2 regions of the Paenibacillus sp. 01L418 genome follow, and region 1 is predicted to be linked to the other one. Evidence: predicted binding sites of a transcription regulator. Region 1 holds the regulator's gene; the other holds the start of a gene.
What was found. The regulator Rex, encoded in region 1, represses fermentation and respiration genes when NADH is low (regulators of the CRP and FNR family bind a similar motif). The targets are predictions, from matches to a motif close to TTGTGAAATATTTCACAA.
Positions count from the first base shown of each region.

Region 1 (4,256 bases):
CGACCTAATATCCCGATACCGGCCTTCATTACACAATTAACAGGCATAGATGAAACGGTCGTTGCGGATGCCCCAACTCTCAAAGAGGTTATTGCAGGGCTGGTTCCGTTATTGGATGATGCCGTTTTGGTCGCTCATAACGTTGGCTTTGACGCCGGTTTTTTAAACCAAGCATTAGCACGATGCGGTCGGCGTCCTTTTGCAGGACGCAGGCTGGATACCATTGAATTATTACGAATTTTATATCCTACAATTAATACGTATCAGCTTGGAGCTGTTTCTGAGCTCTTTGGAATACCACATGATCAACATCACCGCGCGGACAGCGATGCAAATGCAACTGCGCTATTGCTAATTGAAACGGTAAAAAAGCTTCGCAAATTGCCGCTGCTTACTTTGCAGCGGCTTTCCACGCTTGTAGATGACGGCAGCGATTTGAGCTGGTTTATTAAGCATACTGGGCAGCAGATGGAATATAGTACTGTATTCGAATCGAATGAATATGACTATTTTAATCAATTTGCATTGAAGGTTCGCGAATGGAGCGATGAACAGCCTCCGCGTTCAGGCGGCACAAGTGTGCTGCCATTAACAGATGTTTCATTTGACAATTATTTAGCTGATGTAAGACAACGCTTCGAACAGAAATTTGAGAATTATGAGGAAAGAGAAGCGCAGGTAGCCATGTTTCAAGAGGTGCACAGCGCTCTAAATCAGAATCAGCATTTACTTATAGAAGCAGGGACAGGAACAGGGAAGTCGCTTGGTTATTTAATTCCTGCGCTTTATTATGGCATTCAGAACGGCAAAAAAGTTGTCGTTAGTACGCATACAATCAATTTGCAGGAGCAGCTTCGTCAACGCGATTTGCCATTGCTTGAGGAAATACTGCCATTTGAGTTTAGAGCTTCGATCTTTAAAGGCAGAGGGAATTATTTATGCTTGCGCAAATTTGAAGGTAAAATCAACACAAAAGATCTTGTATCGCCGATTGAGGATACGGTTACAGCTGCTCAAATGGTCGTATGGCTTGGAGAAACGGAAACTGGCGATCAGGAAGAGCTTAACTTCGGCAACAAGGGTGCTGAGTTTTGGTCTACGGTAGCGAGCGATACGGATTCATGCCTAAATCGAGCTTGTCCTTGGTTCAAAAGATGTTTTTATCATCGCGCGAAGCATGAAGCAAACATTGCTGATGTTACGATAACGAATCATTCAATGTTATTTACGGATGTTCAAGCAGATCATCGTTTATTGCCTTCCTATACTCATCTCATTATTGATGAAGCACATCATGTGGAAGAGGTTGCAGGCAAGCATCTAGGTATGCAAATTAACTACTTCTCTTTGACGCAGGCTGTTCTTCGGCTTTATAAAGATGCGCGCTCTGGATTATTGCCTGGGCTTCGCCAGAAGCTTATGTATGAGGATGACGCACATCAAGCTTCCTGGTTAGAGACGATTGATACCGTTATTCCTATTTTCCAAGAAATTAAGGAGCACTGGGATAAGCTGTTTGAAATGTTTTATAGCTTTACTTCAACTTCATCGGATGGACCAACTGAGAATGGTCAGTCGGTATGCCGCCTTAAGAAAAACGAGCTTCCAGCAGGCTGGGAGGACGGTGTTACGGTTGAAGGAAATATCCACACTGAACTTAACCGAGTCATTCGAACCGTCGATAAAATGGTTACCGATATTAAAGACCGTGTTGACGATTCCGGTGTTCAAGCGATAATAACGGATTTAAATGGCGCGGTACGTGATTTGTCTCGACTTAAGGATGAGCTTAGAACGTTTATCACCTTAGAGCTTGTGGACTCTGTGTTTTGGATTGAAGCAAGCAGCGTATACCGCTACAGATCTGTGCAGCTATACGGTGTGCCAGTAGATGTAAGCGCTCAGCTGCAAAAATATTTTTTTGATGTCAAAGAAAGTATCGTATTAACCTCTGCAACGTTATCTGTGCAAAAATCTTTTCAATACGCGGAGGAGCAGCTTGGGTTAACTGGATATGAACAGCAGGGCAGGCTTAAAACCGTTCAATTGCCTTCTCCGTTTAATTACCGGGAGCAGGCATTAGTTGTCATTCCACGCAACTTCCCAGTACTCAAGGGAGCAGCTGTAGATGACACCTATTTGGATATGCTTGTAAAATCGCTTTCTGATGCTGCAAAGGAAACGAAGGGCAGAATGCTAGTGCTGTTCACGTCCTATCGCATGCTGAGGCAGGTCTACGAGCCGCTTAAAGAGCTTTTAAGCGTTGCAGGAATTCAAGTACTAGGACAAGGAATAGACAGCGGCAATCGCACGAAGCTTACAAGACGTTTCCGTCAAACGCCAGAGTCCGTTTTACTTGGCACGAGCAGCTTCTGGGAAGGTGTAGATATACCCGGAGAAGCTCTGATTTGCCTTGCCATCGTTCGTTTGCCATTCCAACCGCCTAACCATCCCTTAGTGGAAGCAAAAGCTGAGATGCTGCAGCGGCAGAAACAAAATCCTTTTATGAAATTGTCGATTCCCCAAGCCGTCATTCGCTTTAAACAAGGCTTTGGGCGTCTAGTAAGGACTTCACAAGACAAAGGGATCGTAATCATATATGATACTAGAATAATCGACACTTACTACGGTAAACACTTCTTATATTCACTGCCAGGACCAAAAATCGAAACGATGCATATGGATCAAATGGTCGTGCGAATGAGAGAATGGTTAACGGATGAAAATGCAGCATTGCCGCAGGAAAATCAAGCTGTGTCTAGCGAAGAGGAGGAAAAACGATGAAGCAAACGAAAATATCGGAGGCTGTCGTCAGAAGGCTTCCCGTTTATTTGCAAGTACTAAATGAAATGCTTAATCGTGAGATTCAGACCATTTCTTCGCAGGATTTAGGCACAAAGCTTGATTTAAATCCTGCTCAAATTCGTAAAGATCTCGCTTATTTCGGAGAGTTTGGACGGAAGGGCGTAGGCTACGATGTTGTATATTTAATTGAGAAGATACGTCAAATTTTGAAGGTTGATCAGACGATAAAGGTTGCGTTGGTTGGAGCCGGCAATCTAGGTCATGCCTTATGCAATTACAATAAATACTCCAAGGATAATATGCAGATTACCGCCGTGTTCGATGTACATCCGAGCAAAATTGGAACGAGCATTAATAATTTGATTGTAATGCCGATGAGCGAGCTTGCTGCAACGGTTGCAGAGCAAAATATTCGGATCGGCATCATTACCGTTCCAGCATTTGAAGCACAAAATGTAGCTAATCAATTTGTCGAAGCAGGCATAGAAGGAATATTGAATTTTGCCCCTGCTATTCTACGAGTACCGGATGAAATGCGAATACATAATGCTGATTTCACAAGGGAATTGCTTAGCTTAGCCTATTATTTAGCCAAAGAGGGAGAGACGCAGGATGAGTCAGATTTGGATTGAAAATGGTTTGTTTATAACGATGGATGACGAAAATCCATCATTTAGAGGACATATGGTTGTATCCGATGATCGGATTAGTTATATAGGTACGGCTGTTCCTGAACAGCTTTCTGAAACGGTGCAAAAAATAGACGGCAGCAAGCTGGCTTTTATGCCAGGACTTATTAATACTCACGGACATGCGGCGATGAGCTTGCTTCGCGGATATTCCGATGATCAGAATTTGCAGGTTTGGCTGGAACAGAAAATGTGGCCAATGGAAGGCAAATATGTTGATCAAGATACACGTGCAGGAAGTTCTCTAGCGATCGTAGAAATGCTGAAATCAGGTACAACAGCTTTTGTTGATATGTATGATCGCATGGATCAAGTTGCTCAAATGGTTGAGCAAAGCGGTATCCGCGGTGTTTTGACAAGAGGCGTTATCGGACTATGTCCACCAGATGTACAGGAAGCTAAGCTTGCTGAGGCAATTGCTTTTGCCCGTGATTGGAACGGGAAAGCCGATGGACGCATAACCACGATGATTTCTCCACACGCGCCTTATACATGTCCACCAGCATATATTGAACGTTTTGTACAAGCAGCTCATGACTTTGATTTGCCTTTGCACACGCATATGTCGGAAACGATAGCGGAAGTTGAGCAAAACGTGCGTGATTATGGACTTCGTCCGGTCGAACATTTGGATCGATTAGGCTTTTTCTCACGTCCTGCACTTGTTGCGCATGCCGTACATCTGAATGATGCTGAGATCGAGCTGCTTGCTGCTAAAGGAGTTGCGGTTTCACATAATCCTGTAAGCAATCTTAAGCTTGC
Region 1 is NZ_JBFTSN010000244.1:2,530-6,785, forward strand. Features, by position in the region: gene dinG (ATP-dependent DNA helicase DinG) at 1-2,784, shown strand, start outside; gene AC1DSE_RS23160 (redox-sensing transcriptional repressor Rex) at 2,781-3,437, shown strand; gene AC1DSE_RS23165 (amidohydrolase) at 3,418-4,256, shown strand, end outside.

Region 2 (2,850 bases), on a different contig from region 1:
GCGGATTTTATAACTACACAGATCATGGCCGACACACCAGCGCAAGCTATTCATATTCTTTTTGCTTGCATAGTCATCATGGGAGTTCGTCTTGGTCTTGAAAATCTAGCTCGGACAGCGGAGTTTTTTTTCCCTTGGTTCGTTTTATTATTTATCATATTAGTCATTTTCATCTCGCCGCAAATCGACAATCACAACATTCAACCCGTATTTGATACTGGAATAAAACCGATGATTCGTTCTACTTTAATCTTCACAAGTATTTTCTCTCTTTCCCCTGTTGTTTTTTTAATGATTTTCCCTGTTTCAGTGAATCAACCTAAAAAAGCACAAAAAGCTTTTTTGATAGGCACATTTATAGGGGGAATCATTTTAATTATTATTATCGCTTTGGCTATTCTAGTTCTCGGTCCTGATACAACAGGAAGGCATATGTATCCAAGTTTTGCGCTAGCCAAAAAAATAAACACAGGAAATTTTATACGTATTGAAGCCATAATGGCTGGAATATGGTTTGTCACGATTTTTTTTAGAACATCACTGTATTTTTACGCAGCTGTAATCGGTCTTGCACAAACGTTGAACTTAAAAGACTACCGCTCACTTACGTTACCTTTAGGGATGATCATGGTCGTATTTTCCCTCATTTTACATCCTAATGTCCTTCATGGAATTGAATTCAACAAAGGAGCATGGATACCTTATGTCTCGACATACGGACTCATTCTTCCTTTGATTTTATTAGTCGTTCATGCGTTTCGAAAACAGTTTTTAAAAAACTAACGTTTGAAAATAGGCTGTCCAACAAGTCATTTAGATGATTGGACGGCCTTTATTAATTACACTCCCCTACTCCTGCATTGTTCATCGATTCGTTACATTTCACCCTCCATATAGCTCTATCGAGTCATATTATTTTCACTTCATAAAGGGCATACTGATTTCAGCCCAATTGGAAGCTGTAATCATTTATTCATTGTGAAATACATCACATAGTTTGAAAGCGAGTGAAATCATGAAAGAAAACAAACAAAATCGTCCAAAACAACAGGAAAAAAAATTAATTATGTTATGTGCAGTTGTGACACTGCTCATGCRGCTGTCGATCATCCGAAAATTTATGAGCTAGTTCAAACAAGAATCAATCATCTAAGGAGTGAATTCCATGCTGCTTAACGGCTATGATCCCGTTGTATTCAGTCGTATACTAACCTCTCTCACCCTTGGCTTCCACATCATCTATGCCACGATAGGTGTCGGCATCCCGCTGATGATAGCACTAGCCGAATGGATCGGCATTAAACGAAATGACTTTCATTACCTGCTGCTTGCAAGGCGCTGGGCTCGTGGCTATGTAATCACCGTTGCAGTAGGCGTCGTGACAGGAACAGCTATTGGCCTGCAGCTAAGTCTGCTATGGCCAAGCTTTATGAGAGTTGCTGGACAATCTATCTCCCTGCCTCTTTTCCTTGAAACCTTTGCATTCTTTTTTGAAGCCATCTTTCTCGGTATTTACCTCTACACTTGGGATCGCTTTAAAAGTAGGATGACGCATTTTTGGCTGTTGATTCCCGTCGTTATTGGTTCTTCAGCTTCAGCTTTCTTCATTACGATCGTGAACGCATTTATGAATTACCCGGTTGGATTTACTTTAGTTAATGGTGAAATCGCGGACGTTAATCCTATTGCAGCAATGCTTAGCCCGGCCATGCCGACTAAGGTAGCACATGTGCTCTCTTCAGCTTACTTAACCTGCGCATTCATACTCGCAGCCATTACGGCTTGGTCGCTGCTTAAAGGAAAAAACCATATTTACTATAAGAAAGCTTTAAAGCTCACAATGGTTTGTGCCTTTGTTTTTATGATTTCTACAGCGCTTATCGGAGATTTGTCGGGAAAATATCTTGCAAAATATCAACCCGAGAAGCTGGCTGCAACGGAGTGGCATTTTGAAACGATGGGCAAAGCGCCGCTTATACTCGGAGGTATCCTTACCGAAGACAATGAAGTGAAATACGGACTAAAAATCCCGTTTGGCCTAAGCATTCTCGCTCACAGCAATCCGTTTGCTGAGGTTACTGGATTAAATGAATTTCCTGAGGATGAGCATCCGCCTCTATGGATTCATTACCTCTTTGACATTAAGATGGCTTATGTAGCCTTTATGGTGCTGGTCTCCCTTCTGTTTATTATTGAAATGGTTCGAAAAAAAGGGAATACATACCGCCGCTGGCTTCTTTGCGCCGTTGTTATTGCTGCTCCAGTAGCGATACTCACCATTGAGCATGGTTGGATTTTCTCAGAGGTTGGCAGGCAGCCGTGGATCTTAAGAGGCATTATGCGTACTGCGGAAGGTGCAACGACATCCGATCATGTCGATTTGATGCTTTTGCTATTTGCTCTGCTTTATCTTGTGCTCGGCATTTCTTCTGTAAGAGTTCTAATAAAAATGTTCCGAAATAATCACGCTGAAGATGAAATAGCTGCCTACGAGAAGGAGGCTCATGATCCATTATGAGTTATGAAGTCATTGGTATTACCGTGCTCTGGACTTTTCTGTTTGGCTATCTCATTATCGCTTCTATTGATTTTGGCGCCGGTTTTTTCAGCTATTACAGCTCTATTACTGGAACGAGGCATCTGATCCATTCCATCATTGATCGGTATTTGTCCCCAGTATGGGAGGTCACGAATGTTTTTCTCGTGTTCTTTTTTGTCGGGTTTATCGGATTTTTTCCGGATACCGCCTATTATTATGGAACTGCCTTGCTTATACCGGGAAGCATTGCCATTGTGCTGCTAGCTATTCGAGGGGCTTATTATGCTTTTAATCATTACGGCTCACGAAGT
Region 2 is NZ_JBFTSN010000459.1:1,898-4,747, reverse strand. Features, by position in the region: partial or broken gene AC1DSE_RS30285 (GerAB/ArcD/ProY family transporter) at 1-783, shown strand, start outside; gene AC1DSE_RS30280 (cytochrome ubiquinol oxidase subunit I) at 1,166-2,518, shown strand; gene AC1DSE_RS30275 (cytochrome d ubiquinol oxidase subunit II) at 2,515-2,850, shown strand, end outside.
Region 2: the regulator Rex is predicted to act here: its motif matches at 977-994, upstream of AC1DSE_RS30280 (cytochrome ubiquinol oxidase subunit I).